DNA from 2 places in the Limosilactobacillus galli genome. Region 2 is predicted to be linked to the other one. Evidence: a T-box and tRNA genes for the amino acid it is inferred to sense, from the RefSeq annotation. Region 2 holds a T-box; the other holds one or more tRNA genes.
What was found. The T-box of region 2 lies ahead of QOS10_RS05555 (phenylalanine--tRNA ligase subunit alpha). A T-box ahead of a tRNA ligase gene usually reads a tRNA of that ligase, here a tRNA-Phe.

Region 1: it has a tRNA-Phe gene. The T-box ahead of QOS10_RS05555 (phenylalanine--tRNA ligase subunit alpha) is inferred to sense a tRNA for this amino acid. The anticodon was not compared.

What each region holds. Positions count from the first base shown of each region.
Region 1 covers NZ_CANCWK010000005.1:284-6,150, forward strand. Annotated here, with positions in the region: gene QOS10_RS01925 (hypothetical protein) at 1-76, shown strand, start outside; gene QOS10_RS01930 (hypothetical protein) at 302-634, shown strand; gene QOS10_RS01935 (hypothetical protein) at 637-1,137, shown strand; gene QOS10_RS01940 (hypothetical protein) at 1,137-1,397, shown strand; gene QOS10_RS01945 (hypothetical protein) at 1,397-1,600, shown strand; gene QOS10_RS01950 (hypothetical protein) at 1,695-2,018, shown strand; gene QOS10_RS01955 (hypothetical protein) at 2,098-2,565, shown strand; tRNA gene QOS10_RS01960 (tRNA-Phe) at 3,143-3,215, shown strand; gene QOS10_RS01965 (hypothetical protein) at 3,469-4,059, shown strand; gene QOS10_RS01970 (crAss001_48 related protein) at 4,191-4,469, shown strand; gene QOS10_RS01975 (hypothetical protein) at 4,469-4,615, shown strand; gene QOS10_RS01980 (HNH endonuclease) at 5,259-5,765, shown strand.
Region 2 covers NZ_CANCWK010000021.1:470-22,701, reverse strand. Annotated here, with positions in the region: gene miaA (tRNA (adenosine(37)-N6)-dimethylallyltransferase MiaA) at 212-1,135, opposite strand; gene QOS10_RS05625 (DUF3042 family protein) at 1,251-1,427, shown strand; gene QOS10_RS05620 (rhodanese-like domain-containing protein) at 1,477-1,896, opposite strand; gene QOS10_RS05615 (ROK family glucokinase) at 1,912-2,883, opposite strand; gene QOS10_RS05610 (YqgQ family protein) at 2,904-3,143, opposite strand; gene QOS10_RS05605 (rhomboid family intramembrane serine protease) at 3,148-3,807, opposite strand; gene QOS10_RS05600 (5-formyltetrahydrofolate cyclo-ligase) at 3,811-4,365, opposite strand; gene rpmG (50S ribosomal protein L33) at 4,583-4,732, opposite strand; gene QOS10_RS05590 (peptidoglycan D,D-transpeptidase FtsI family protein) at 4,870-6,954, opposite strand; gene QOS10_RS05585 (YfhO family protein) at 7,178-9,778, shown strand; gene QOS10_RS05580 (HesB/YadR/YfhF family protein) at 9,820-10,215, opposite strand; gene greA (transcription elongation factor GreA) at 10,424-10,900, opposite strand; gene udk (uridine kinase) at 10,966-11,619, opposite strand; gene QOS10_RS05565 (hypothetical protein) at 11,696-12,046, opposite strand; gene pheT (phenylalanine--tRNA ligase subunit beta) at 12,112-14,529, opposite strand; gene QOS10_RS05555 (phenylalanine--tRNA ligase subunit alpha) at 14,536-15,582, opposite strand; T-box leader at 15,621-15,826, opposite strand; gene QOS10_RS05550 (winged helix-turn-helix transcriptional regulator) at 15,874-16,212, opposite strand; gene QOS10_RS05545 (HD domain-containing protein) at 16,227-16,733, opposite strand; gene QOS10_RS05540 (TrmH family RNA methyltransferase) at 16,820-17,587, opposite strand; gene QOS10_RS05535 (acylphosphatase) at 17,695-17,970, shown strand; gene yidC (membrane protein insertase YidC) at 18,079-19,035, shown strand; gene QOS10_RS05525 (peptide deformylase) at 19,116-19,526, shown strand; gene QOS10_RS05520 (MATE family efflux transporter) at 19,669-20,985, shown strand; partial or broken gene yjeM (glutamate/gamma-aminobutyrate family transporter YjeM) at 21,059-22,232, opposite strand, start outside.

The DNA.
Region 1 (5,867 bases), on a different contig from region 2:
CATTGATGGAGAGCACTGGGCCATTGATAGTGACATCTTCCGGCGGACGTATGAGGAGGTTAAGGGCAATGATTAAATTACCGCCACTTAGCCCTGAGGTCAGTTTAACTGTCACATCGGAGCCTAATTGCTATAGCTTTAATAAGAATTTTCGCGCTTTATTACTCGGATATAGGCGTATTAAGCCAATTAAGCGAACCAGAAAACGTCAGATTGAGCGGGCCGAGTTAATGGACCACACAGGCTATGAATGGTCGCAATGGTGGCATAAGACAGTAAAAAAACCGAAGAGGTGGATGTAGTGCTAAGTTATGAAGACTCACATTGTAAGAGATGCGGCAAAGTGGATAGCCTTGCTTGGATGCAGCGGGGTTTGTGCAGTGATTGCTGGAAAAAAGAAAGACTAGAAGAGGTTCGTGCAAGCCTTAATGGGGATGAACCAGACACTTTTAGTGACGAATATATCGTATGCCCTTATTGTGGTGCTGTGCTTATTGATTCAGAAGATGTATTTGAATTTCCAGAGCTATATGACGATGGGGAACATCAAGAAATTTGCGAAGAGTGTGGTAAAAAGTTCAAGGTTGAAACGATGGTTAGTTATAGCTGGGAGACACATAAGATGGAGGAATAGCGATGGAACTCAAGAAATTAGAAAAGCCATATAAAGCTGAGACAAACCTCGAACGCTTTGCCAAAGCTCAAGATTTAATTACTTCAGCCATTTTTAGTGGCTGGAAAATTGATTTTGAAACTGAGCCTAACGAAGATTACGAGGCAAGCGATGATGAGGAATACCCATCATTAATCAAGACTTATGTTTGGGCACCTGAGCGCTGGGACGAGGACTACATTCAAGAGCTATATTTTCTAAATTGGTTTTACCCTCAGGCTGCAATCGAGTTAGCATCCGCTCTGAAAAAAGTTATCAAAAATTACAATTGCCCGTACTGCTCAATGCTAAATGGTACTGGTAAAACGTGGAGATATGGTCAGCTTGAGGATAAGGAATGCATTGCTTTTGACAAGGTAGAAAATAGCTACATTCTTACGGATTACGATGACTTCACTGCTTGCAATCAGACCGGGTTCATAAAAATATCTAGCTGTCCATTTTGTGGGAGGAGCCTTAACTAATGAAATTAAGTAAGAAGCAGAGAGAGTGCCCGTATTGTCATGTCATTCACGGTAAGCCAACTTTACCAATTTTTGATGGTAATCTTGTTAATGATAAAGACGGGAGAAAAACAGAAGTTACCATTATCAAAGATCCAGATTTATCGGCTTTTGTTGCTATCTTAGAAAATACCAATTACTCAACGGAATACGATAGAACAACGCCTAGAGCTAGTTTTTGCCCAATGTGTGGGCGCCCGTTGAACGAGGAGTCAGAGTGATGAAATACAAAGATGCAATTAAGGCTGCAAAGGATGGTGCATTGATCACTGACGGTGAGCATGTCTACAAAATCATTGGTCCTAAGACCTTTTCTGATAATCTGCCAGGTTTCATCATTCAGCGACAAACACGAGGCGTACCGTTTGATGAGATTGATGTTGATCCAATAACAGTCACAAATATAGGGAGGTTGAAGAAATGAAATCAAAGAAGAAATCTAATCGAACTAAACGCCGGCGCAAACTTAACCGGCGAAAGGAACACAAGAAGCTTAAAAATTCATTGGAGGGCATCAAATGAGTAACACCAAGAAACGTATTTTAGTTGTGACTTCTGTAATTGTTGTGATTTTAGCATTACTTGGGGGATGCTCCCACTGGTACTTTAATAAGACAGCAAGTGGAGGAAGAATTAGTAAGGATTTCAAGTCAGAAATGAATAATGGTATTCCTCGTGAGATTAAAGTTTATAACGCAGACGGTAAGGTCATCATGGAGGAAAAGGGCAAGTTTGACATCAAGCATTCAAGCCGCTCGTTGCAATATGTTGATCAGAATAATCGTAAGCACAATATCTATTTCGGGGATAATTCTACGGTAACAGTAGATGAACTGAAGTAAATAAAAAAGCCACACCGGTTGGTGCAGCTCCTAAATATCAAACAAAATAATTATATCACAATAAGGGAGCGTACTGAAGATGGCTTTATTTCAGGAATTAGACGTAGATGGAACCTATCATGCCGTGCAGTGGTTTTTCTATGATCGCTACCCGGTCATTAAGCGCAGGTCGGGAGCATGGGACGATTATAGTTCACCTTCACTGGACGGAATGCCCAAAGCTCCCTCTGCAGGTAATACGTCCGAGCAATCAATGATTCAGCATAGCGAATATGCCAGCGCTTATTATGCAGTGCATTACGCGGTCGGGGGATGCAGTCGAGATAGTCAAATCATCATCAAAGGTAAATACCTCGGTAACTTGTCCGATGCTGAAGTCCGTGAACGACTGCTTATCAATGGCAATGGTGCATTTCGACGCCGTGTGAAAAAGGCATGTTGTGAGTTTGCCGACTGCATTGATCCAGCGTGTGAAAAATTCCATGTCAAGCGGGGAAAGAATGATCTCATCCCCAAACTACGTCGGTATATTTCAACACATGCGTGAGATATACGATTTCGGGTCATTCTTGGGTCATTGATTGGTCATCGATGGGTCAATTTTGGGTTGAAAATGGGTCAAAATTGGGTTCATCATGGGTCATTCTTATGTAGCATAATGGTATTGTCGCAAAGATAGCGGCGAGCCATCAAAGTACATTTCCTTTGTGCTTAGGCAAGCCTTTAACTACCTGAATAATATGGACTTAAGAGGAGAGACGTCCTGCGTAGCTCATTACTCAGGATCTCGAATTAAGCGGCGGAAAGTCAGAAGACACTTGATTGTGCAAGCTGCCAAATGGGAGCAAAGCCCATTATTCCGCATTGAGACTATCAACCATTAACACCGGTTTTTACAGGTATCGAATGATTCTCATTTGGCATTATATGCCTCCCTTGTTGGATAAAAGCGTAAATGTTTCACAACTAACTGCCGCTCTGATAGTCTCAGGCGTCCATGCAATGAGCAGAAGAGTACGTAGCCTAACTCAACGGCTAGAGGGCTACACCATAGAGTACCAGCACCGTTACAGGCGTTCGCGGAAAAGTTCGACCGGGTGCGGAGGCTTGCGTGCTCTATATATGCTGATGTAGCTCAGCTGGTAGAGCAGTGGAGTGAAGTTCCACGTTGCGGCGGTTCGATCCCGTCCATCAGCATTGCTCGCTTGGTGGGCCTGAGCGAGTGGCCAACGTCCTACGGTTAGGGCATGGTTATGCTTTTCCCATGCATGAAGCTGGTTCGACTCCGGCTCTTGGCTTTCAAGGCAAATTATGAGAAAGAAGGAACACCTACTTTACGTTCCATGCCTTGAGCGTCCGCAACGACGGTAAACTACGATCATTTTATTTTTTACCTCAGCCTGGTTATTATGACCGGGCTTTTGTATTATATGGATGAGGTGAAAATAAGATGTTAGAAATGTTAAAAAACGCGAATTGGAATATTGTTATTTCTGTGTTGATTTTATTTGGCTTATGGGCCGTAAATGCTAACCTAAAGGAATTACCTAAAATGATTCGAGATATGTTAAAGCAGAATCGTGAGTATAAGAGTAATCACGACTTACAGATCGAATCATATTTTAGGCAGGCAAGTAATGAGGATTTACAAGCGATACTTAATAGATGGACTTCTTTCATTACCAACATGGAAAAGGCTGCTCAGGAAATGAGTTCTGAAGATGGTACTGATGAATATGTAAAGTTAGAACATAAAACAATAATGTATGGATCTCCACGAACAGTACATGCAGTGGCTGCAATGCAACATTTTGAATATTGCGAAGACAAAAACAAGCCCGATCCCTATAAATTGATGATGTATATGGCCACAATTGCTTGCAGCTTAAAACGTGATTTTACTGGATACGAAGTCAATCCAATATCTTTGCTGGAAATAAAGATAAGCGATTTCGATGAATATGCTGACAAGTTTGCTAAATATAACAAAGAAATTCAAAAGGAACTTGATCAAGCAGAAAAAGTTGGTTATGTAAAATGATATTTTCTATTTTATTAGGATTACTAATCTGTATAGTTATATTTATCATTGTTTATCTAATTGTACTGAATTATTTGAAAAATCATTAAAGGTCAGCTTAATGGCTGGCTTTTTTGTTTGGAGGAATGATCATGACACAAGTTCAGGTTAATACTTCTCAAGCAATAGTGAAGTTGTGTAAAGCATGGGTACAAGGAATGAGGAGACAAGAAAAGATAAATAGATTAGCTAAATTGAAGGCGGAACGTAATGAATTAGCTTGTAAGATTAAACGGTTGAAGGAGTTCATGAATACCGACACCTTTAAGCAGTTAGACAAGGATGACCAAATGATTATGAAGGAGCAAAAGGATGCTATGAAGATGTATAAGCGAGCACTTGATCTTCGATTGTATTGGGAGATTTACTAATGTTTCACACTAAAACATGGGGAACAGTCAGCGGCAATGCTGAATTGTATATGCTCAATCACGCTGAGCATACCCGTAAACGAAAGATGAAGAAAAAGCCGACAGGTCAACGCTTGCCGGCTTTTAATGTAAGTAAAAATAAGTAGATTTTACCTTGTTCTTTTAAGGTATAATGTTAGATGTAGTCAGGAAGGGAATTAGCTACTCCTGAAATGACTACAGCGTTCCGGAAGTGATTCCCTGAATCCGGAAAGGGGATGATACTGATGGAAACAAAAGTACTCCGGAAAGAGAGGACGCCTTGTTATCGCACTGACAATCTTCGTATTGTCGGTAGCCGCGATTAACTTCGCTAAGGCTTACGCGATAATAAAAAAAGCTAATCGCAAATAGCGACTAGCTGGCAAATCAATTTCCGGAACGCAAAGGGACGAGAGCCGATACCTCTTGTCCTTTTGCATATTCAGTATAACATATTAGTATTAGAAGATCGATGTTAGTGTTCGATGAGATTCAGGCGATAGCAATAGGCTACCGTCTTTTATTTTGCCGTCAATAAGCATCCCCTTAAAACTATTTGGGGTCGGCAGGCAACAGAAAACGGGAATCACCTCCCAGAAAATTGTGAGGAGGTGATTCCCGTTGAATAACTTAAACTTAACATTACTAATCTTATTACTCATTTTAATTGAGGTCAAGAAGTAAGCCGACCCCAAGGAGGCGCTTGCCTCTTGCGAGCCAAGCGCCTCCACTGCTACAGAGATCATTAACTAAAAGGAGAGAATGATATTGCGTACTCATGAATGCTATCAACGGGGATGTCATGTGCTTTGCAAACCTGATCATGATTGGTGCAGTAAGCATGAGCAGTTACAAAAACAAAAACAGCTTAAGCGCCTTGCCAAGTACCATCAGACAGATCAATACAAGCAATACCATAAGCAATGGCAACGGGAGTACAACCATAACGAACGTGATCCCATTGCTAACAAGTTCTATCACTCAATACAATGGACCAAGGTTCGTGATTACGTTAAGCGTCGTGATCTGATGATTGATGGATCGACTGGCCGTACTCTTAACGATCATGACTACATTGTTGATCATATTGTTCCTCGTCGTTACTGTCATGATCCATACGATGCCGATAACCTTTGGCTTCTTAGCAGACGTCAACACAACCGCAAGACGTTAATTGAGCAAGCTATCGAAGCTAAACCCAACGGTGTTAATAAGTTAAAGCATATCAGCAAAGAAACTTGGAAGCGTTGGTTAAATGAAAAGAAACCAAGCTGAAAATTAGCAAACATCCCCCGCCCCCTAGGAACCAAAATGAGCGCATCACATAGAACAATGCACTTGCTTGAAAATCCGAGATATTTCATCTTTTGGGGTAGG
Region 2 (22,232 bases):
ATGGTGACCATGGTCTTAATTTTATTAAGTCCCGTCTGCAAGCGGCGATACCCGAACAATCATTTTTGAAATAGACCAATAAACATTAAATGTTCGTAAAATCAGTCCACAATTACCTTTTCAATACGTTTTTAAGGATACCAATCCGCCCTGAACAAGTCAATTAATATCGAAATTTTAAGATAATTAAAATCTTTTTGCCCGATCGACTTTACTTAATTAACCATGACTGGACCAATTCGTTAATTTGTTCAGGCTGATCTTTACCGCTGACCAGGTCAAACCAGTGGACATCCATCTTGTTGCGGAACCAGGTCAGTTGGCGCTTGGCATAGTGGCGCGAATCCTGCTTAACCTTGCGCACCGCCGTGGCCAGGTCAATCTCCCCGGCAAAGTACGGGAAAAACTCGTGATAGCCGATTCCCTTCCTCGCTGGCAGGCTGGCCCCGTCGTGATCGTACAGCCAGCGGGCCTCGTCCAGCAGTCCTTCCTTCATCATCAGGTCGACCCGCCGGTTGATCCGGTCATACAGGACGGGCCGGTCGGTCGTCAGCCCAATCAGCAGGTAGTCATTAGCGCTCTTCTGGCGGGGCTGATCGGAAAAGCGCCGCCCGGTCTTCTCAATGACCTCGAGGGCCCGGATCACCCGGCGGAGGTTCCCCTTCTCGATGTGCTGCTCAGCTGCCGGATCGAGTTCGGCCAGGCGCTGGCGGACGTATGCCGCCCCCCGCTCCTCAGCCAGTTGCTGCCAGTGCTGCCGAATCTGGGCCGATCGATCGTCAAAGTGGTCCTGCCCCAGCGTGAGGTTCTCGGTCAGGGTCTGCAAATAAAACCCCGTGCCGCCAACCACCAGGGGCAGGTGCCCCCGACCGGCAATGTCTTTGATCGCCTGCTCGGCCTGCTGCTTGAACATGGCGGCGGAGTAACGCTCCTGAATGTCACAGATGTCAATTAGGTGGTGCGGGACCCCCGCCATCTCCGCCTTGGTGATCTTGGCCGTCCCGATGTCCAAGCGGCGATAAACCTGCATCGAGTCACCGGAGATCACCTCGCCGCTGAAACGCTTGGCAAGGTCAATCGACAGGGCCGTTTTCCCCACCGCGGTCGGGCCCATAATCGCAACTATTTTTGTCATTTTATTTTCTCCCACAATTTATAAATTATCGCAAAATTTACTGTAAATCACTGGTAAATCATACCTAAGTAAATCATAATAGAATTAACTAAATAACTAAAGGGGGAACTGTGTTATGAAACAATTCACTAAGGGTGTTTTCATCGGTGCTGCATCAACCATTGCCGCATTAGCAAGCGGGGCCTTGGCATTCCACAAGAAGGTCATCAAGCCAGTTGAAGAACAAGAAGAAAAGTTTGACGAAAACCGGAAGGCTGCTATTCGGAAGGGGCGTTCCGCTCATCAAATCTAATTCTAACCGAACAAAAACAGGAGGCTGAATTCAGTCTCCTGTTTTTGTTTTAATATTTAGCTTTCTTGGTCTTGCCATCCCAGCTGTTGTAACCACCCTTTAAGATGTATAGCTTGTGGTAGCCGTGCTTGCCGAGGAAAGTCGCCGCCTGGGTACTGATGGCCATTCCCTGGTCATACATGTAAACAGGCAGATCAGGCCGCAGCTCGCCGTATTGCTGCCGCAGGTAAATGTACGGCAGGTTCCGGGCACCGAGAATATGGCCAGCCCGAAATTCGTTTTCCTGGCGCAGATCGATTACCTGAGCCTTCCGAATTCCCTTTTGGAACTCGTCCTCGTCCAAAACGGTTGCGTAATGATTGCGCCGCCAGTATTGGAAGAGCCAGGTCAATAGCCAGGCCACCAAGAGGATGATGATAACAGTGTTGAAGATTAATAATCCTTGACTAACTCCTAAGATCACGATCAGTTCGCCTCACTACTATTAATCATTAGCAAATTGACGTGCCAGTGAAGCCGCACCGATTACCCCGGCATCGTTACCAAGTTCAGCCAGCTTGAGTTGAGTAGAAGTCCGGACAGTTGGGAAGGCGTACTTTTCGAAGTTCGCCTTAACCCGCTTCAGCAGGAAGTCCCCGGCAGCGGAAACCCCACCACCGATCACAACGAATTCGGGGTTCAAGACGTTGCTCAGGTTAGCGCAAGCCAGACCCAGGTAATGGCAAACTTCGTCGACAACCTTGTTTGCCAGGTAGTCGTTTTCCTTAGCCAGGTCAAAGACGATCTTGGAAGTGATCTCGTCACCGTTGTCGATCATGGCCTTCAGCCGACTGTTGCCCTCGTATTCTTCAGCCTTATCTTGGGCAATGTGAACAACCCCGGTTGCGGAAGCGTATTGTTCCAGGCAACCACGGTTACCACAAGTACAAAGGTAGCCATCTGGCTGAACAACCATGTGGCCGACTTCACCACCGGCACCAACCAGACCGTGGATCAGCTTGCCGTTGGCGATGATTCCACCACCGACACCGGTACCCAGGGTAATGAAGGCCACATCGTCACCCTCGTTACCGGCACCCTTCCAGCGTTCACCAAGACCGGCCACGTTGGCATCGTTATCCAGGGCAAACTTCATCCCGGTACCTTCTTCGATAGCTTCCTTGACGTTTTGGGTTGTCTTCCAGTTCAGGTTGTAGGCACCAACAACGGTCCCCTTGTCCCGGTCGATCGTTCCGGGAGTCCCCATTCCGATCCCGATAAACTGGTCCTTGTTCATCTTGTACAGGTCCAGGTGGTGGTTGATTGATTCAATGATGTCAGGGACGATGTGTGACCCTTCGTCCAGGGTGTTCGTCCGGATTGACCACTTCTGTTGAATCTCACCGTTTTCCGTCAAAATTGCAAACTTGATGGTCGTACCACCAAGATCAACACCAAATAACTTCTTGTTTGCCATAATAATTCCTTTCTTGGGGATTAATACAGTTTCCCCGTTTGTTCTCGTTTCAATTCTTCACGATGTTCCTTGCGCAGGACAATCTTCGCCTTCATATAGGTTGATTGATCAACCACTCCTGCCTGGTGGAGATTGTCAAGCTCAATTGCCATCAGTTCGATGTCGTATAAGCGCTTGCCGACGTATACAAATACATTAAACTGCTTGAGCAGCTGCTGAACATCGTACAACGTCCTAAATTCACGTGGAACCATTGCCATAATATCAGCTCACTTCCCAAATTAGGACTAGGATACCAACAATCAACATCCCGGCACTCAACCAACGCTTGTTCGTTGCCACCGGCCCAATTTTAGGGGCGGCCACAACGTACGCCATCAGGAAGCCGGCGAACAGACCCCCGATGTGTCCCGCCAGGTCAATACCGGGCACCAGCAGGTCGGTCCCAATGTTTAACAGGACCAGGATCAGGAACTGACGACTGAGCTGGCGAATCGCCAGGTTTTCCCGGAAGGACTCACCCAGCATCAAAAAGGCCCCGAACAGGCCGAAAATCGCCGTGCTGGCACCGGCCGCCAGACTGCCGGATAGCCAGTAGGCACTGCAAAGATTCCCGACAATGGCACTGACAAAGTAGATGACCAGCATCCGCCAATGGCCAAACAGCTGCTCAATGTAGAGGCCCAGAAAATACAGGGTCAGACTGTTGATCAGCAAATGGGTAAAGCCAATGTGGACAAAGACCGGGGTGATCAGCCGCCACCACTGGCCGGCCCGCAAGAGTTCTGGTTGCAGTGCCCCAAAGCGAACCAGGACCGCCGGATTAGTCGATCCGCCGGCCAGAGTCATCGCCAGGTACACCAGCACCTGAATGACCACCAGGGTAATGGTGACGGGCGCTAGGGACCAAGTACGTGATCGCATCAGCTAGCACTCCGCCAGGTTCAGGACCTTAGCAATCTGCTGGTCGTGCTCGTCTGCCTGCCACTCGCCATCGTCGGCCAGTTGGGTTGGCAGGGCCAGGGCAATCGTATCACCATGGTACTTGCTCAGGTAGCGGTCATAGTAGCCGCCGCCAAAGCCAAGCCGTTTGCCATCTTGGGTGAAGGCCACCCCCGGGACCACCATCAGATCGATCTCATCGGGCCCAAATACCCGACCATCCGCCGGTTCAAGAATACCAAAGGAACTTTCATTAAAGTTAGTGCTCTCCGTAATCTCGACGAACTCCATCTGCCGCTTGGGAAGGGTCCGGGGAACCACCACTGTCCGCCCCTCATGACGGGCGTGCAGCAGGATCGGGGCCGTATCGATCTCAAACGACTGGCTGAGGGTCAATGCCACCGTTTTGGCGCGCATCCACTCGAGTTGGTTGAAAAGCATCGAAGTTAAACGTTTCTCTTCACTAAGACGTGTATTAAGATCTAGCTGTTGCAGCCGTGCGATGTAGGCCTGCCGCAGCTCATTCTTGGAATACGCCATTATTCTCATATCTCCCCTTTATACAAAATGATAAACGGTTACAAGAATACATTATTACAGGTCCGCCTATTTTTTGCAAGCGTTTTTTCACTAGGTGAACCGATTCACAGCTTGCGGCTGGCCGGAACATTAATTCACTTGGGTCAGAATCGAACACACAAAAAAACCAGCAATTGCTTTAGAAGCAATCTACTGGTTTGATGAACCAAGTAAAAAATTACTTAGTTTCGCGGTGTAATGTCACCTTGCGTTCCCGTGGGCAGTATTTCTTTAATTCAAGCCGGTCGGGATTGTGACGACGGTTCTTGCTGGTTAAGTAAGTCCGCTCGTGGCATGAAGTGCATTCAAGGGTAATGTTGACACGCATGAGTTATAACCTCCAAACTTTATTTGATCTTAATTGGTTATTTATCGTAACCCTAACTCGTACAACTATATCATTTATTAATTGGTTTGGCTAGTGATTTAGCAAAGTTTGTTAAGGAAATTACCTTGACAGTTGCTTTATTCACCGTCAGTAAAGCCCTTTGGCGACTGAACCATCTTCCAGTAGGCCTGGAAAATCTGCTTGGCCATATTCAGGTTCGCTCCACCATCACTATTTGTACAACCAGGGATAGCCAGGGCAACAACTACCTGCGGATCGTTAGACGGTGCATAACCGGCAAAACTCAGAGTGGTAGTCTTGTGACCATCAGAAACCGTTTCGGCTGTCCCGGTCTTCCCGGAGATTGAAGGCTTGACGCTGGACAATGCTCGACCGGTGATGTAGGTGTTAGAACCATGAACCACCTGGTACAGTCCTTGGTGAACAACATCGAAGTATGACTTCGGAGCTGGGATAACCTGCTGAACCTGGGGCTGAGTCGTGTATTCAACCGGGCCCAGCTTACCATTGCTCTGGGTTCCGCGAATTTCCTTAACAATGTAAGGACGCATCCGGTTCCCGCCGTTGGCAATGGTTGACATGTACTGAGCCAACTGGATGGTAGTGTAACCGTCGTAGTTCCCGTAGGCCAAGTCCAGTGCTGAACCAATGTGCTTTTCGTCAGAAGGACCGGTGTACCCAGCGGTTTCACCCGGCAGGTCCACCCCGGTCTTTTGACCAAGGCCGAACATGTTGAAGTAGTACCGCTCCTTAGCAAAGATGCTTGGCTTCAGGGTCATTGGGGCGTTATCGTGATAGTCCATTCCCCCCTCTTTCATGATCAGTTGCATCATGTAAGAGTTTGAGGAAACTTCTAGGGCCGTTGGGGCATTCACCGCCATGTTAGCGGAACCGCCATGGTTGAACCAGGAACTCTTGGCAGAAATCCCTTCCACCTTAATTGGCCGGTCAACCAGGGTGTTGTTGGTAGGCGTAATGACCTTGCTCATCAAGCCTCCCATCACCGTAGCGGGCTTAACAACCGACCCCATCGTAATTGGGTGGTTGATGGCACCGATTTGGTCATCAGTCTGCTTACCGGTCTTCGTGTCACGGTCGATTCCGGCCATGGCCAGGATGGCACCGTTGTGGGGGTTCATAACCACTGCGTAGACCCCTGAGGAGTAGCCGTTACCCGCAGAGGCGTAGTTATTCTTCAGGATCTCCTGCACCCGCTGCTGGAACTTGGAATTGACAGTCAATACCAGGTTATCCCCCTTCTTGCCAGGGTACTTGACAACTTCCTTGGTAACATTATTACCATTCGTCGTAACCTCGGTCTGGGACTTGGAACCGGCCAGCGTGGCCTGGTATTCCTTTTCAAGGTAGCTCTGCCCCACGCTATCGTTTCGCGAGTACCCCTCGGAAAGCAGGCTGTTAACCTCATCACTTGGCAAACCCGTAGTGGAGACGGTCCCGGTCAGGCTCTGGACGTCCTTGCCCTGCGGATAGTTCCGGGTCCAGGCCGTCCCGATCTTAACCCCGGGCATCTCGTTAAGGTGCTCCCCGACGGCCGCCAATTCGCCAGCCGTAACGCCGGTCTCCTTAATGTAGGTCGTTGACAAGGAGTAGGCCCCGCTCATGGCTGCGTAGATTCGGGCGTTGTTCTTCTGCTGGCTGGTCAAATGCCAAGCATCCGGATGACTATTCAGATAGTTAAGGGCCTTATCGTACTTGTCGTCATCGCTATCACTACTGCTGGTTTTAACATGCTTGAGGACGCTATTCAAACGGCCCTTATCTGCTAGGTAGTAATCCTCTTCATTCCGGTCAGTCAAGCGGGAATTCTTGTTGGTGACCGTCACGTACCTGCCCAGCCGGTTAGCAATCTTATAAAGATCATCCGTCGTAACGTTGGAACCCTTAGTATAGGTAATTGCCTGGTGGGTCTGGTTGCCGACCATGACATTTCCTTGGGAATCATAAATCATCCCCCGCTGGACGTTATTGGTCTGAATCGAGGTATCCGAGCGCTTAACCTCCGCCTTGTAGGCTGAACCGTTCAGCACCTGCAGATAAAAGAGCCGGGCCGTCAGTGCCAGCAACAGGATCCCGACAATCCACAGCAGGAAGTTCAGCCGAAACGGAATCACGGACTGAGCACTACGTTTCTTTCGATTTTGCGAATTAAACAATCTTTTTATTCGATCAAAGACTTTCACAAGTTAATTCTCCTTCAATTGTAGTGACGATATTATTCTACCAAATTTTGTTATTGGGCGCAGAGGACCCTTCACTACTAACTTAAGAATAATACTCTTTATTTATGAAAAAATGAACACTTAAGTATCATGATTTACTTAAATTTAATCCTTCAGAGACGATTTTCTTCATAAGATCGGTATATAATATTCAGCAATACTAATAAGGGAAGGAAAACTCGTTGTGATTCGCCATAATTGGAAAAAACAGCATGCATTAATATTGACCGGAAGCTTCCTGATTCCGGTCATCCTGATGGGGGCCTACTTTGCTTATCGGCAAATGGCTCCCTTTGGCCCCAGCAGCCTTTTAACGGTCGACCTCGGCCAGCAATATGTCGACTTTTTCGCTTACCTGCGTAACATCATCCTCCACCACCCCGGCTCCCTGTTTTATTCATTCAGCAAGGGACTGGGCGGTGAGATGCTGGGAACCAATGCCTACTACCTCTTCAGTCCCCTCAACCTGATTCTGATCTTCTTCCCTGGAAAATGGCTGACCAGCGGGGTGATGGCCCTTACCCTGCTCCGTTACGGCCTAGCGGGAATGGCCTTTGCCTGGCTGCTCCTTAAGACCCGGCTGCAAAGCGGCTTTCGGATCTGGGCCTTCAGCACTGCCTACGCCCTCAACGGTTGGATGATCGCTAACCAGCTCAACATGATCTGGCTCGACGCCCTGGTCATCCTGCCGCTGATCATCTGGGGACTGCTCAGACTCATCCACGACGGCCATCCGGGAACCTACATTGCCTGGCTGGCGGTCATGATGATCGATAACTACTACATGGCCTGGATGATCTGCCTGTTCACCATCCTCGTCGTCTGCTGGCAGCTGCCAACGCTGGCGGATTGGCGGACCCGGCTGAAGACAACCGGGGTCTACCTGGCCAGCTCCATCGCCAGTGCCGGTATTGCAGCGGTCACCCTCCTGCCAACCATCTATGCCCTGACTACCAGCAAGGGGACCTACACGGAGGCCATCATCAGCAGCAAGCTGGAATACCAGCCGCTCAAGATGCTCGGTAAACTGGTGCCCGGGTCATTTGATTTCAACCAGATGCCCAGTGGCCAGCCCAACATCTATATTGGTATGCTGCTCATGATCGGTGCAGCCCTCTACTTCTTCAACGTCCACATCAAGTGGTCGCAGCGGCTCGTTGCCGGCCTGGTTACCATCTTCTTTATCCTATCGTTCTGCTACGAACCACTGGACCTACTTTGGCACGCCGGACAGTTTCCGGTCTGGTACCCGTACCGCTTCTCGTTCATCTTTGCCTTCTGGTGCATCCTGCTCGCCGCCCGGGTCCTGCAGCCATCCTACCAGCTGCAATGGCCGGGTGCACTGGCAATTTTGATTATCAGCGGTCTGGTCTTCTGGGTAACTGGCCAGCTCAAATTGGCGTACCTGTCAACCAGTCAGCGGCTCATCGGCCTGGGGTTCGTCGTCGTTTCGCTGGCAGCATTGATGATCGCCCGGCGGAATTCCCCCCGCCTGTACGACTTCCTCATCGTTCTGATCGTGGCCTGTGACGTTGGGACCAGCGCCTTCACCAGCCTCAACAAAATTTCCTACGTCTCCCAGGCTGAGTTCGGCAAGTACACCCAGCAGCTCGACCAGGCCAGTCAACAACTGAAGCACCATGATTCCGGTTTCTACCGGGTCGCCAAGACCTTCATGCGAACCAAGGATGACCCCATGCAGGGCGACTTTTACTCCGCCGATCACTTCGGTTCCACCCTGGAGCCGCCGATTCCAGCATTCATGGGTGCGATTGGCCAACCAGCTGGGGATGGCTTTGTCAGCTACGACAATGGAACCCAGGTCAGCGACGCCTTGCTCGGTTTCAAGTACATAATGACCGCCCGGCACCACGGGATCGAGGACGGGGAACAGATCATGCCGCTATCCGGGTACCGGCCGGATTGGGCGCGCCTGAAAAAAGTCAATCAGACCAGGATGATTACCAGCCGCGAGAGCCCGGCCGCCCTGCCGATTGCGTTCGGGGCTAGTTCGGAGATCTTCCAGCTCGGCAAGGCCACCCTGGATCCGCTCGGCTACCAGTCCCAAATCTTCCAGGCATTGGCGGGCCGGCCGATCAACCAGCCGTTGTTTATCGTCCAAAACTTTACCTCGGTTAGCTTCAATAATGTTCAAGCCGCCCACCAGATCACGGGCACGACTTTCAAAAAGCAAAACCTCTTGAAGCCGGCCACGATTAAGCTGAAGTTCACGCCACCGACCAACGACTCCTACTACCTCACCCTCGGCCCCGAGGTCAAGGATAGCGCTTCGATCAGCTTGAACCGCCGGGACTTCAGCCAATACGATACCTACCGGGATACCGTCGTGATCAACCTAGCCCACCACCAGAAGGGTAAGCTGGTTACCATCACCTTCCGCCTCAAGAAGACCAGCGCCTGGCTGCAGAACGTCAGCGTCTACCGGTTGAACCAGCGGGCCTTTAATGCCAGTCTGAGTACCCTGCAGCAATCGCCGCTGAAGATTCAAAAGGCCACGCCAACCAGCATTAAGGGAACGGTCCATATTCACCGTGGGCAGTCCGCCCTCATGACGACCATCCCCGCGGCCACCGGTTGGCACGTCCGCATCGACGGTCACCGGGTTCAGCCGCGGACCGTCATCAGCATCTTCATGGCCCTGCCGATCACCAGCGGGACTCACCGGGTTGAATTCTACTACCGGCCGCCATTCCTGATCCTCGGGGTGATTGTCACCGTCGTCAGCCTTGGCCTGACCTGGTACATCACTAAACGACAGCGTTAAAAAACAGCCACTCAGGAAAGCTCCTGGGCGGCTGTTTTAATTTAGTGTTCAAAGTGTTGGGAGGCTCCGGTCGAGGCATCCGCCTGATTATCGGAGTGATCATCCTGGTCGCTCTTCATTCCGGCAACATCTGGGGCCTCGTTCTGATCTTCATGCTGGAAGTGGAAAACGGGGCCATCGGCGTTGGCATCAACGGTCGTAATCAAGCGGGTGAAGAACCACTCATCAACTTCATTGACGTGGTAGTTGATCCCGTCTTTGACCACTTCCAGCACCGGATCGATCGGGTGGTTATCCTTGGCAAAGGCCTGGGAAAAGCCATGGTGAACCTCCGTCCGGCCATAGACCTTGCCATAGAACTTGATCCCATCCCCCGGCTTCAGATCCATCTCATTCTTGAACCATTCATTAGCGGCATCGGTAACAATTAACTTCATACTTAAATCCCCTTTACTCGTTCGACTAGTTTTATGATAGCACTTTCATCCTGCTAAAGATACCATCTGACGAGCAAAATGCCAAGCAATCTGCCTATGCCGGATAATGTTTTAAGATCCGGGCATTCCAGCGGGGACAGGATCAAAGACCTATTTAAAACCAAAAAAGCCTGCGGCAAAGCTAACCCTGCCGCAGGCTTCTTCAATCTTACTTGACGTCTAAGATCTTAACCTTCATCGTGCCATTTGGAATGTCGATGTTGACCTCTTCACCGATCTTGTGGCCAAGCAGCCCCTTAGCCATTGGTGATTCGTTGGAAATCTTACCGTTGATGGGGTCGGATTCGGATTCACCGACGATGGAGTAGGTTTCCGGTTCTTCGTCAGGAAGTTCCTTAATCGTAACTTCCCGGCCCATGGAAACTTCATCCTTAGCAACGTCTTCGTTGTCAATGATGACCGCGTATTGCAGCATGTTTTCGATTTGAGCGATCTTGCCTTCAACCATTGCCTGTTCGTCCTTAGCTGACTCGTATTCTGAGTTTTCAGAAAGGTCACCGTAACTCCGGGCAATCTTGATGCGCTTGATAACTTCTGGACGACGCTTCATCTTGTAGTTTTCAAGTTCTTCTTCTAGCTTCTTCTTCCCTTCAAGGGTCATTGGAAATTCTTTTTCTTCAGCCATATCTAATTCACTCCTCAAATTTTATCCAGTGGCTACATTACCATTCTGCCAGGTGTTTGTAAACTCTATTGCAGGGTGTGGCCCCGCTTAACCAGGATGTCGCGAACCTTAGTCGTCAGGATATCGATGGCCACCCGGTTCTCACCACCCTCGGGAACGATGATGTCAGCGTAGCGCTTCGTCGGTTCCACAAACTGGTGGTACATCGGCTTAACCGTTGCCAGGTACTGGTTGATTACTGAATCCAGGGTCCGGCCCCGCTCAGCCATGTCCCGCTTGATCCGCCGAATAATCCGAATATCATCGTCGGTGTCAACGTAGACCTTGATATCCATCAGGTCCCGCAGACGTTCATCATCCAAGATCAGGATTCCTTCCAGGATAATCACATCCTGGGGTTCAACATGGACCGTTTCGGCTGACCGGGTGTACTGGGTGTAGTCGTACACAGGCATCTCGATTGCCTTGTTGTTCCGCAGGTCGGACAGCTGCTTAATCAAGAGATCGGTGTCAAAGGCCAGGGGGTGGTCATAGTTGACCGCCTTCCGCTCGGCCATTGTCATTGATGACTGGTCATTGTAGTAGGTATCCTGGGTGATGATCTGGATGGCCTGGCCATGCAATTGGTTATAAATTGCCTTGCTGACCGTGGTCTTCCCACTCCCCGAACCACCAGTAACACCGATGATAATTGGCCGCCGCTGTTCTTTTGTACTCATTGTCTAAATTACTGCTCCTCTAAATATAAATTAATCCCAAATAGTATATAGCACTCTGCCGGCCACGGCAATCCCCCTACCGCTTTTCTGCGGCCCGGTTCTGCTGGAGAACCCCCGCCAGCTCGGGAACTGTCGCCGACCTGGCCAGACGAAATTTTCCCGCCTTCACGCCATGGGTCTTATGGGTCTGGAGGTAGTAGTAGAAGACAAACTGACTGCGAACCAGGTGGTGCTCCTTCATTATCTTAGCAACTCGATGGTCGGTTGCCCCAGCCGGAATCACCACCGTCACCCGCTGGCGGCTGCTCGGATCCACCGGCTTCAGTGAATAGTTGAAGTACTGGTGAATAGCCAGGCCGGCAACAACGATGATTCCGATCAGGAAAATGACCAGCCGATTTTGCCGTTTTAATTGATCGTTATTCAACTTTTAGCCTTCATAAATACAAATAATGTGGGACTGCACCGTGGCAAGTCTCACATTATTTTAGTTTAACGAATTTCAGCGGACAGGTCGTCTTGCAAGGCCTTCGTGACCTTGTTGAAGGCGGCGTTGACCTGGTCTTCCGTCAGCGTATCGTGGTCATCCTGGTAGGTCAGGGTGTAAGCCAGCGACTTCTTACCGTTTGGCAGATGCGTGCCGCTGTAGACATCGAAGAGGTGAACGTCCTTCAAAAAGGCCCCGCCACGCTTGTCGATGACATCCATGATCATCTCGTTGGTGACATCATTGTCAACTAACAGGGCAATGTCCCGGGTGATGGATGGGTACCTACTGATTGGGTGGTACTCGTTGTCAACCTTTGGTGCTGCGATCAGGGCCTCAAGGTTAAGCTCGAAGACGTACGTTGCTGGAATCTTGTATGCCTTGGCCGTGCTTGGGTGAACCTGGCCGAGGAACCCGATCAATTGACCGTCCAACAGGATGTTAGCGGTCCGGCCGGGATGCATCTCCTGGCGTGACTGATCGGCAACATAGGTTACCTTGCCCGCCAGCCCCATGTTGTGGAGGTAGCGTTCGACGATTCCCTTGACCTGGAAGAAGTCAACCGGACGGTCTTCGGTGTGCCAGTCGTTGGCCAGCATCTGACCAGTGATCGCACCAGCAAGGTGTTCCTGTTCCTCTGGACGTTCGCCGCCCTTTGGCAGGAAGACCCGGCCTTCTTCGTAGAGGGCCACGTTATCGACATTCCGGGAAACGTTGTAGGCGATGTCCAGCAGCAGGCCGCTGATGATGCTCATCCGTGTAGCCACGTGGTCGGAACTCATTGGGAAGTCCAACTTCATTGGTTCAGCCACGGGGTCAATCTGGAACTGCTTAGCCTTGTCGACCGTCGTCAGGGAGTAACTGATGGCTTGCGTCAGACCCATCCCCTCAAGGTCATGCCGGCTAGCTCGAATGAACCGTTGCCGGGCAGTCAGGCCACCCCGGTTCCGGGTCATCACTGGCAGGGTCTCCGGCAGGTTGTCGTAGCCGTAGATCCGGGCAACTTCCTCATAGAGGTCCGCCGCAACGAAGATGTCCCACCGCCGGGACGGAACTGTGACGACAATCTGGTCATCTCCGTTTACCTGGTAGCCGAAGTTGAGCCGCTTGAAGACGTCTTCCACATCGGCCATCTTCAGGTCGGTGCCCAAGACATGATTGATCTTGTTAAGAGATAGGGTGATCTGCTTATCAATGGCTGGTTTCTCACTGCCCGTAACGATACCCTTGGTTACCTGGCCGCCTGCCAGTTCCTTAATCAGTTCGGCAGCTTCGTCTAAGGCCGTCTCAACGGTTGCCGGGTTGATCCCCCGCTCAAACCGCATTGAAGACTCACTGTGCAGGTCTAATCTACGGGCCTGCTTCCGAACCATGACGGGGCCAAAGATGGCTGCTTCCAGAGCCACCGTGGTCGTCTGGTCAGAAACGGCGGTTCCTTCACCACCCATCGTGCCGGCGAGGGCCACTGGCTGACCGGCAACCGTTACCAGGATGTCGTTAGCCTTCAAAGTCTGTTCATCCCCGTCCAGGGCGGTGAACTTCTCCCCATCGTTGGCGTGGCGGACCCCGAAGTCATGACCAGGCAGCTGGTCGTAGTCGTAGCTGTGCAGCGGTTGACCGTACTTCAACAGAATGTAGTTGGTAACGTCGACCACGTTGTTGACTGGCCGGATTCCGGCGTTCCACAGACGGATCTGCATCCACAGCGGACTGTCGGCAATCTTAACCCCCTTGATCACCCGCAGCTTGTAGGTTGGCGCAATCTTTTCGTCGTCAATCTGGGCACTGACCAGTTCGCTCGTTGCCTGGTCGGCGTTTTCCTCAACCGGAAGTTCCTTGAAGTGGGGCTTCAGGTTGTAGAAGGCGGCAATGTCGTTGACGTTCCCGTATATACTCAGCATGTCCCCACGGTTAGGGGTAACATCCGTATCGATGATCGGGTCATCCATGCCCAGGTAACCGAAGACTGGTTCGCCGACCTTGGCGTCATCCGGCAAGAAGTAGATGCCGGCCTCGTAATCCTTTGGGGCGATCTTATCGCTGAAGCCGATCTCCTGGAGGGCACAGAGCATCCCGTTGGATTCGACACCGCGGATTTTGCCCCGCTTAATCTTGACGTTGTCCGCAATCCGGGCACCGCTCAGGGCAACGATGACCTTCTTGCCGGCCTGGACGTTGGGAGCGCCGCAGACTACTTGGATGGGATCATCCTCGCCGACGTCAACCTGACAGATGTGCAGGTGGTCGGAGTTCGGGTGTTCCTCGACACTCAGGACATCCCCAACAACAATCTTCTTCAAACCGTCGTCCATCTTGTAAACATCGTTAATATCAACCGACGTCCGGGCAATCTTTTCTGCAAGGTCGCGTGGCTCAACGTCCAGGTCGAGGTATTCCTTTAACCATTGGTATGATACTTTCATCTTACATTATCCTTTCTCGTCGAATTGATTTAAGAACCGTACATCGTTTTGGTAAAAGTTCCGGATATCGTCAACGCCGTACTTCAGCATAGCGAACCGGTCGGGACCCAATCCGAAGGCAAAGCCGCCGTATTCTTCAGGGTCAACCCCGGACATCTTCAGGACGTTCGGGTGCACCATCCCGGCACCGAGGACTTCAATCCAGCCGGTGTGCTTGCAGATTGCACAACCCTTGCCCATGCAGTTGAAGCAGGTGATGTCGGCTTCGACAGAAGGCTCCGTGAATGGGAAGTAGCTTGGCCGCAGGCGGACATCCAGCTTGTCACCGAAGAGGGATTGGGCAACGACCTTCAGGGTTCCCTTGAGGTCAGCCATGGTGATGTGCTTGCCGACAACCATCCCTTCAATCTGGTTGAACTGGTGACTGTGGGTCGCATCATCGGTATCCCGCCGGTAAACCTTACCTGGGGAGATCATCTTTAGTGGGCCCTGGCTGAAATCGTGTTTTTCCAGCATCCGCGCCTGCATTGGCGAGGTCTGGGTCCGCATCAAAACAGATGGGGTCACGTAGAAGGTATCCTGCATGTCACGAGCGGGGTGGTCCTTTGGCAGATTCAACTTTTCAAAGTTGTAAACTTCCTGCTCCACTTCATCCCCAACGGCAACTTCGTAACCCATGGAGACGAACAGGTCCACCACTTGATCAATGATCTGTTGGATGACGTGCGGCTGTCCCTGGGCCACGGGGCTGCCAGGCAGGGTAACATCAACGGTTTCCGCCTGGAGTTCCGCATCCAAAGCGGCCTGTTCCAGGGCCGCCCGCTTTTCTTCGATGGCTGCGGTCAGGTCGTCACGAACCTTGTTGGCAAACTGCCCAACCTTTGGCCGTTCCTCGGCACTGATGTCCCGCATCCCCCGTAAAACATTGGTGATCGGGCCCTTCTTCCCCAGCATCTTAACCCGAATTTCATTAATCCGCTTGAGGTCGGACGAGTTTTCAATCTCTTGCAATCCTTGCTGGCGCAGGTCAGCAAGTTTCTCTTTTAATCCCATGCTTTCAACTCCTTTGTAAATAAAAAAAGCCTCATCCCCATAGGGACGAAGCTTCGCGGTACCACCCTAGTTTATAGGCAGGCGCCTATACACTTTAATTGATCAATAACGGTGATCGACCGGAATACCATTACATATCGGCTCGGGAAATGAAATTCACCGGGACAGGCTGGCCACCGCTCGCAGAATCATGGTGACTCTCTGACAACCATTACCGGCTACTAGTTTCCGTCATCGCTTTTAACTATACTAAGTATTCTAATGACTCGACAAGGATTGGTCAAGCCCCAATTAGCACCACTTATCGCTCCATGCATGAACTTCCTTCATCACTGGTGCTAACTCGCGTCCCCGCGTCGTCAATGAATAATCAACCCGACTGGATCCCGGATAGGTGTTCCGCACGATGATCTGGTCATCCTCGAGTTCCTTCAATCGTTCGCAAAGAACCCGGTCACTGCACTTGCTGACGCTGTTGGCAATGTCCTTGAATCGTAAGGTGTCACTCTCCAGTAAGACTTCAATAATCAAGCCATTCCACTTTTTGCCTAACATCATAAAGGTTTGAGTGAACTTGGGACACAATTGACAACCACCATCCGCAACCGGTGTACTAGCTTCGTGTTGCATATGATGTCTCCTTCCTACCAAATAGTCCGCATCCGACGCTTCTTAATCCGGCGACGAAGTTTGGCCCGCATCGGACTAAAGAATTCGTGTTCTGCTTCAAAATCATCAACCAATGAAACAATTAAGCTTTCTGGGTACCGAGGCACAGCGAGCGTCGCCCCAAACATGTGCTTCAGGATGATGTCTTTTTCCATCTTGTTCAACGGGGTAATCTTTTCCGCATTCCGCAAGGCCACCCGGGGATGGATGAAGGCGTGGGTACCAAGGTCAAACTTGGTCGTCCGCCAGTCATAGTAGAACAGGTCATGGAGCAACCCGGCCCGGGCAACACTCCGGTAGTCAAGGTGGAAACGCTTAGCAATCCTGTAGCTATCGTAAGAAACCGCAATTGAATGTTGCAAACGATTGGAGTGATGGTGCTGGGTATATTTAGCGAGCTTCTTAACGGCAGGCTGAGCCAGCAGGTCAGAAACGATTGAGACGTATTCTTGATCGTTGCGCCACTCATTCTTTGATTTCATGTAATACCCCTTTTCTATTGGTTACCATCATCATACATGATAGCTAGCCAAAAATAAATTATTTTGCTTTTCAAAAGTAAGTAGTCTTACTGGTTCAGCTGGAACATCAGAATCCCGGCTGAGATGGCCACGTTCAGTGACTCCGCCTCGCCCCGCATCGGGATGTAGAGGTTATCAGTGGTCTGAGCGAGCAGTTCGTCGCTCATCCCCTGACCCTCATTTCCCATGATCAGGGCAAAGGTCTTACCAGGATGGACATCCCGGAAGTTCTTAGCCTGCGGATTCAATTGGGTACCGTAGACCGGTGCCCCATTCGCTTTGAAATCCGCAATCCATTTCCGAAGGTCACCCTCAAAGAGCTGAAGGTGAAACTGGCTTCCCTGCATGGAGCGAACAACCTTGGGGCCGAAAAGGTCAGCAGAAAGATGCCCAACAACGACACCTGTGAAGCCAGCGGCATCCGCCGTACGGACCATGGTTCCGACATTGCCCGGATCCTGGACCCGGTCAAGGAACAACCAGGCCCCGGTCAGTGGCTGCTGGGGAACCCGGTGGGCATCTGGCAGGTCAACGACGGCCGCAATTCCCTGCGGTGTGACGGTATCGGTGATGTGCTTCATGATCTCCTCGGTCACGGCATAGGCCTCCGCCGCGTGGTCGAACAGGTCCTGGTGCTGATCCAGCTGCTCACTGGTCCCGATCAGCTGGTGAATCGTCACCCCGGCCTGCAGGGCCTCGTTGACCAGGTGCCAACCGTCTAAAAGATAATAGCCGGTCTGCTTGCGAAACTTCTTGGTCTGGAGCTTTTTCCAGTCCTTAACGTGTTGATTGTGAATTGATGTTAATTCTTCCATAAGTTAAACTACCCTTCCTCTTAAGATAATTATACCATGTTATGGGTGTACAATATCTTTAACTAACCAACGGCTTTTATAATTTTTCATTAAGGAAGTGAACACATTTGATTAATGTCCAACTAACCATCACGGGCCGGGTTCAGGGGGTCGGCTTTCGCTGGGGAACCCTTCAAATTGCTCGCCAGCTTGGCCTTTGCGGCTTTGTCCGCAACCAGGCTGACGGAACAGTCTACGTCGAGGCCCAGGGACCCAAGGAGACTGTCGACCGCTTTATCCGCCACCTTGCTCAAGGCCCCACCTCCTACGCCATTATCGACCGCATCCAGCAAACGGCTGGGCACCTCACTGACTACAGGGGCCAATTCACCATCCGGCGCTGATTTATGATGATGCTCCGGGTGGCTTTTCAGTCCACTTTAGAGTAAGATATGTACTGTTTATCCATATCAAATTGAAAATAATTAAAGCAAGGGAGAATTAAATACCGTATGAAACATAAACGCCTTACAGTCGTCGGCCTGCTGACGACGATGCTCCTGCTGCTGAGCGGGTGTGTCCGGACCACCAAGAGCGGCCGGCCCTACGGCTTTGTCTATGACTACATGGCCAAGCCGATGCAGCACCTGATGGAATGGCTGGCTGGCTACATGGGGAACAACTATGGCTGGGCAATCATCGTGATCGTGGTGATTGTCCGGACGATCCTGCTGCCAGTGATGTTCTCACAGATGAAGAAATCAACTGTCACCCAGGAGAAGATGGCCCAGATCCAGCCAATGATCAAGGAACTGTCCGCCAAGCAGCGGGCTGCCAAGACCCCTGAGGAACAGGCTGCGGTTAGCCAACAGATGATGGCCCTCTACCGGGATAACAACATCAGCTTGACCGGGGGGATCGGCTGCCTGCCGCTATTAATTCAGCTGCCAGTCTTCGCCGCCCTCTATGCCGCCATCCGCTACTCACCGGACCTCTACCACGCCACCTTCTTCGGGATCGCGTTGGGGAAGCCAAGCATCCTCTTTGCCATCTTGTCCTTCATTGCCTACGCCGTCCAGAGCTACCTCGGCCTGGTCGGCGTACCGGAAGAACAGAAGAAGCAGATGAAGATGGCCATTTGGATGAGCCCATTCATGACCTTCTTCATCTCACTGACTTCCTCCGCCGGCTTGGGGCTCTACTTCTTCATCGGGGGGCTCTTTGCTATCCTGCAAACCCTGATGGTTAACGCCTACCGGCCACGGATCCGCAAGCAGATCGCCGAAGAGGCCAAGAAGCACCCGGTTAAGATACCCGCTGCTCCGGCCACGCCAAGTTTCGCTTCAAGTGATACAGCCGATGCTATCGACCAGCTCAAGAACCCAGATCCGGCTAAGAAGATGGCCCTGCGTAATCGGCAACGAAACGCCGGCAAACAGCAACACCATAAGTCGAACAATAATAAATAGTCTTTAAATCATCAGTGGCTGGAAGAAAAGAATGGTTTTCTTCCAGCCACCTTTATTTCAAGCTTAAGGAGGACACTAGAATGATCAAAAACATTGTTACCAATATTGAACAACTGCGTCAGCCATCGGTCCCCGCCACCAAGGCCGATCTTCCCCTGGCCACGGACCTCCGGGATACCCTGGCTGCCCACCAGGATCACTGCGTCGGCATGGCTGCCAACATGATCGGCGAACACAAGCGGGCCATCATTGCCCAGCTCGGTCCCATCCCCGTCGTGATGTTCAATCCCCAGTTGACCAGCCAAAGCCAACCGTACCAAACTAAAGAGGGCTGCCTCTCCCTGACCGGTCAGCGGCCAACCAAACGCTTCAAGAAGATCACCGTCCAGTTTTACAACCAGCAATGGCAACGCCAGCAGCTAACCCTGACGGACTTTGCTGCTGAAATCGTCCAGCACGAACTTGACCACTGTAACGGAGTAATTATCTGATCTTTACCCTATGAAAACTTGGGTGGTATCTGATAGGATTAAGGAAATAAGGGTTGCAGAATCGCCGGGTTTTGCCACAAAATCACGGTTCCTCAAACAGGCGTCCGCAAGCGGGGGATGAGGACCAATTGGAGGAATTAGTATGAATTCGACACAAGCAATCAAACACGAGGTTCGGCACTACGTTGTCCGCAACGTCATCGCCACCATGGGGATGTCCCTCTACGTCCTGATCGACACCCTCTTCATCTCAATTGCCGCTGGCGCCCTGGGGCTGACCACCCTCAACCTGGTGCTCCCCCTCTTCAACGTCTTCAACGGGGTCGGCCTCCTGCTCGGGGTCGGCGGGGCCACCATCTTCTCGCTCAACAAGGTCCTTCATCCGGACCGGGTCAAGGACCTGTATAGCCAGCTGATCATCTTTACAGCTGGATTGGGGATTATCCTGGCTATCCTGCTCAACGTCTTTGCAACGCCGGTTGTGAACTTCCTCGGTGCCAATGACCAGACCCGGCAGATGGCGATCATCTACCTGCGAATCTGTGCCTGGTCCGGTCCCCTGTACATGTGCAACTACATCACCATCAATTTTGTCCGCAATGACGGGAACCCAACACTGACAATGCGGGCGACCCTGACGGAGACCCTCTCCGTCTTCCTGATTGACTGGTTCTTCATCTTCGGCTGCGGGCTCAAGATGGAAGGGGCCGCCCTGGCCGTCCTCTTCTCGCCGCTCATCAGCCTCATTGTCCTCTCCCGCCACCGCCGCTTTGCAAACCGCCAGCTCCAACTGCACTGGTCACGTCCTCAATTGGTCAATCTCGGGCGTTCGGCCAAGTTGGGGGTTGCCGCGGCCTTGAACGAGCTCAGCACGGGGGTCAGCATCTACTTCTTCAACCACGTCCTCCTGCAACTCGCCGATAATTACGCGGTCGCGGCCTACGGGGTGATCTCCAACATCGCCATTGTGGTGCTGGCCATCGCCAACGGGGTCGCCCTGGGGGTCCAGCCGATTGCCAGCCGGGAGTACGGACAGAAGCACTTTGCCAGTGTCAGAACCACCCTTAAGACGGGGATGGTCATCACCCTCCTGCTGGCAACGATCAGCTTCATTATCCTGCTGGTCTTCAAGCTGCCGATCATCAGCGCCTTCAACACGGCCCACTCCACTCAGCTGGTTAAGTACGCCAGCGTGGGGTTGCCGATCTACTTCACTAGTGCCTTCTTCAGCGCCCTCAACCTGCTCTTCATCCTGTTCCTGACAGCAACAAACGCGGCCCGGGCCTCCTTCACCCTCTCCATCCTACGGGGGTATGTCATTCTCCTGCCCGCCATCCTGATCCTTGCCGCCCTGGTCGGAATCAACGGGGTCTGGGCAGCAGTTCCCGTCACGGAGTTCCTGGTCTGCATCATTGCTGCCATCTTAGTTCACCAGCGGATCAAACAGTTTAACTACTAAAACAAAAAATGAGCTCATGGCAAATTCTGTCTTGTCATGAGCTCATTTTAGCTTAAAAGCTACTCTTAACTTTTTATAGGTTTAAGTGGTGCTTCCTAACCGCGTGCCGGTAGAAGAGCCAGGCCACGATTCCGAAGAAGACCGGCCCAAATGCCGTCCAGAAGGCCGTCTGCAGGTCGTGATCCAGGATTGGCTGGATGCAAGTAAAGATGATTCCCAGGCAGACGATAATCTCAACGAAGACGACCAGGACATTTGTCCAGAAGCGGTTCTTGAAGACTACAAAGTCGTGCGGAATGTTCTTCTTCTGGAAGATCGGGAAGGCCCCAACTAGGAAGATGTATGGGGCACAGGCTGAAACGTTCACCATGTCGGTCAGGATCTGATAAAAGGCGCTGGCTGCGGATCCCCCGAACGAAATCAGGAAGATGATGCAGCAAACGAAGATTGCTTGCATCCACATGGCAAAGGCCGGCATCCCATGCTTGTTCAGCTTGGTAACCCGGGCTGGCCACAGCTTCGGGTTGGCCCCCATGATGAAGGACTTGATCGGTGAGTACACCAGCAGGAACATGGCCCCGAGCATCCCCATCAGGCCGGCCAGAGCAATCATCCGGGTGAAGATATCACCCAGGATCAGGTTTACCCCGTGACTGAAGCCCAGCGAGGCCCCCATCATGTAGCCCAGGCGATCGAAGACCACATAGGTAACGTTTCCCAGGTTAACACTCGGCCGGGCAATTACGTGGTCGTAGTTGACCGTGAACCCAGTCATCAGGATCATCAGGACGTAACTGCCAATCGTCAGCAGTGACCCGATCACCAGACCCCGTGGGAAGGTGTGTTCCGGATCCTTCATACTATCGGTAACCCCACCGAGGTTCTCCATCCCGCTATAAGCAAAGATGGCATAGACCACGAAGGAGATCACCGCGATCGGCGTCTTAAAGGCCGGGTTCGGGGATTCAAAGAAACTGGCGACCCCGTGAATCGGTTGGGCCGTGACCCCCTTATTAGCGATAATCGCCACCAGACTCGCCAGGATGAAGATCACATTCATTGCAATCATGAAAGCCCCACCAAAGGAGCTGATCTTGGTAATCCCGTTCATCCCCTGCGAACTCAGCAGGGTCACCAGCATGACAAATAGAATTGCCAGGATTCCGATCAATTCGGTCGAATTGAAGATCCAGAAGTGCCAGCGCTGAGTGGTATCATGGCCAAACAGCAGTGCCGAAAGGGTGATC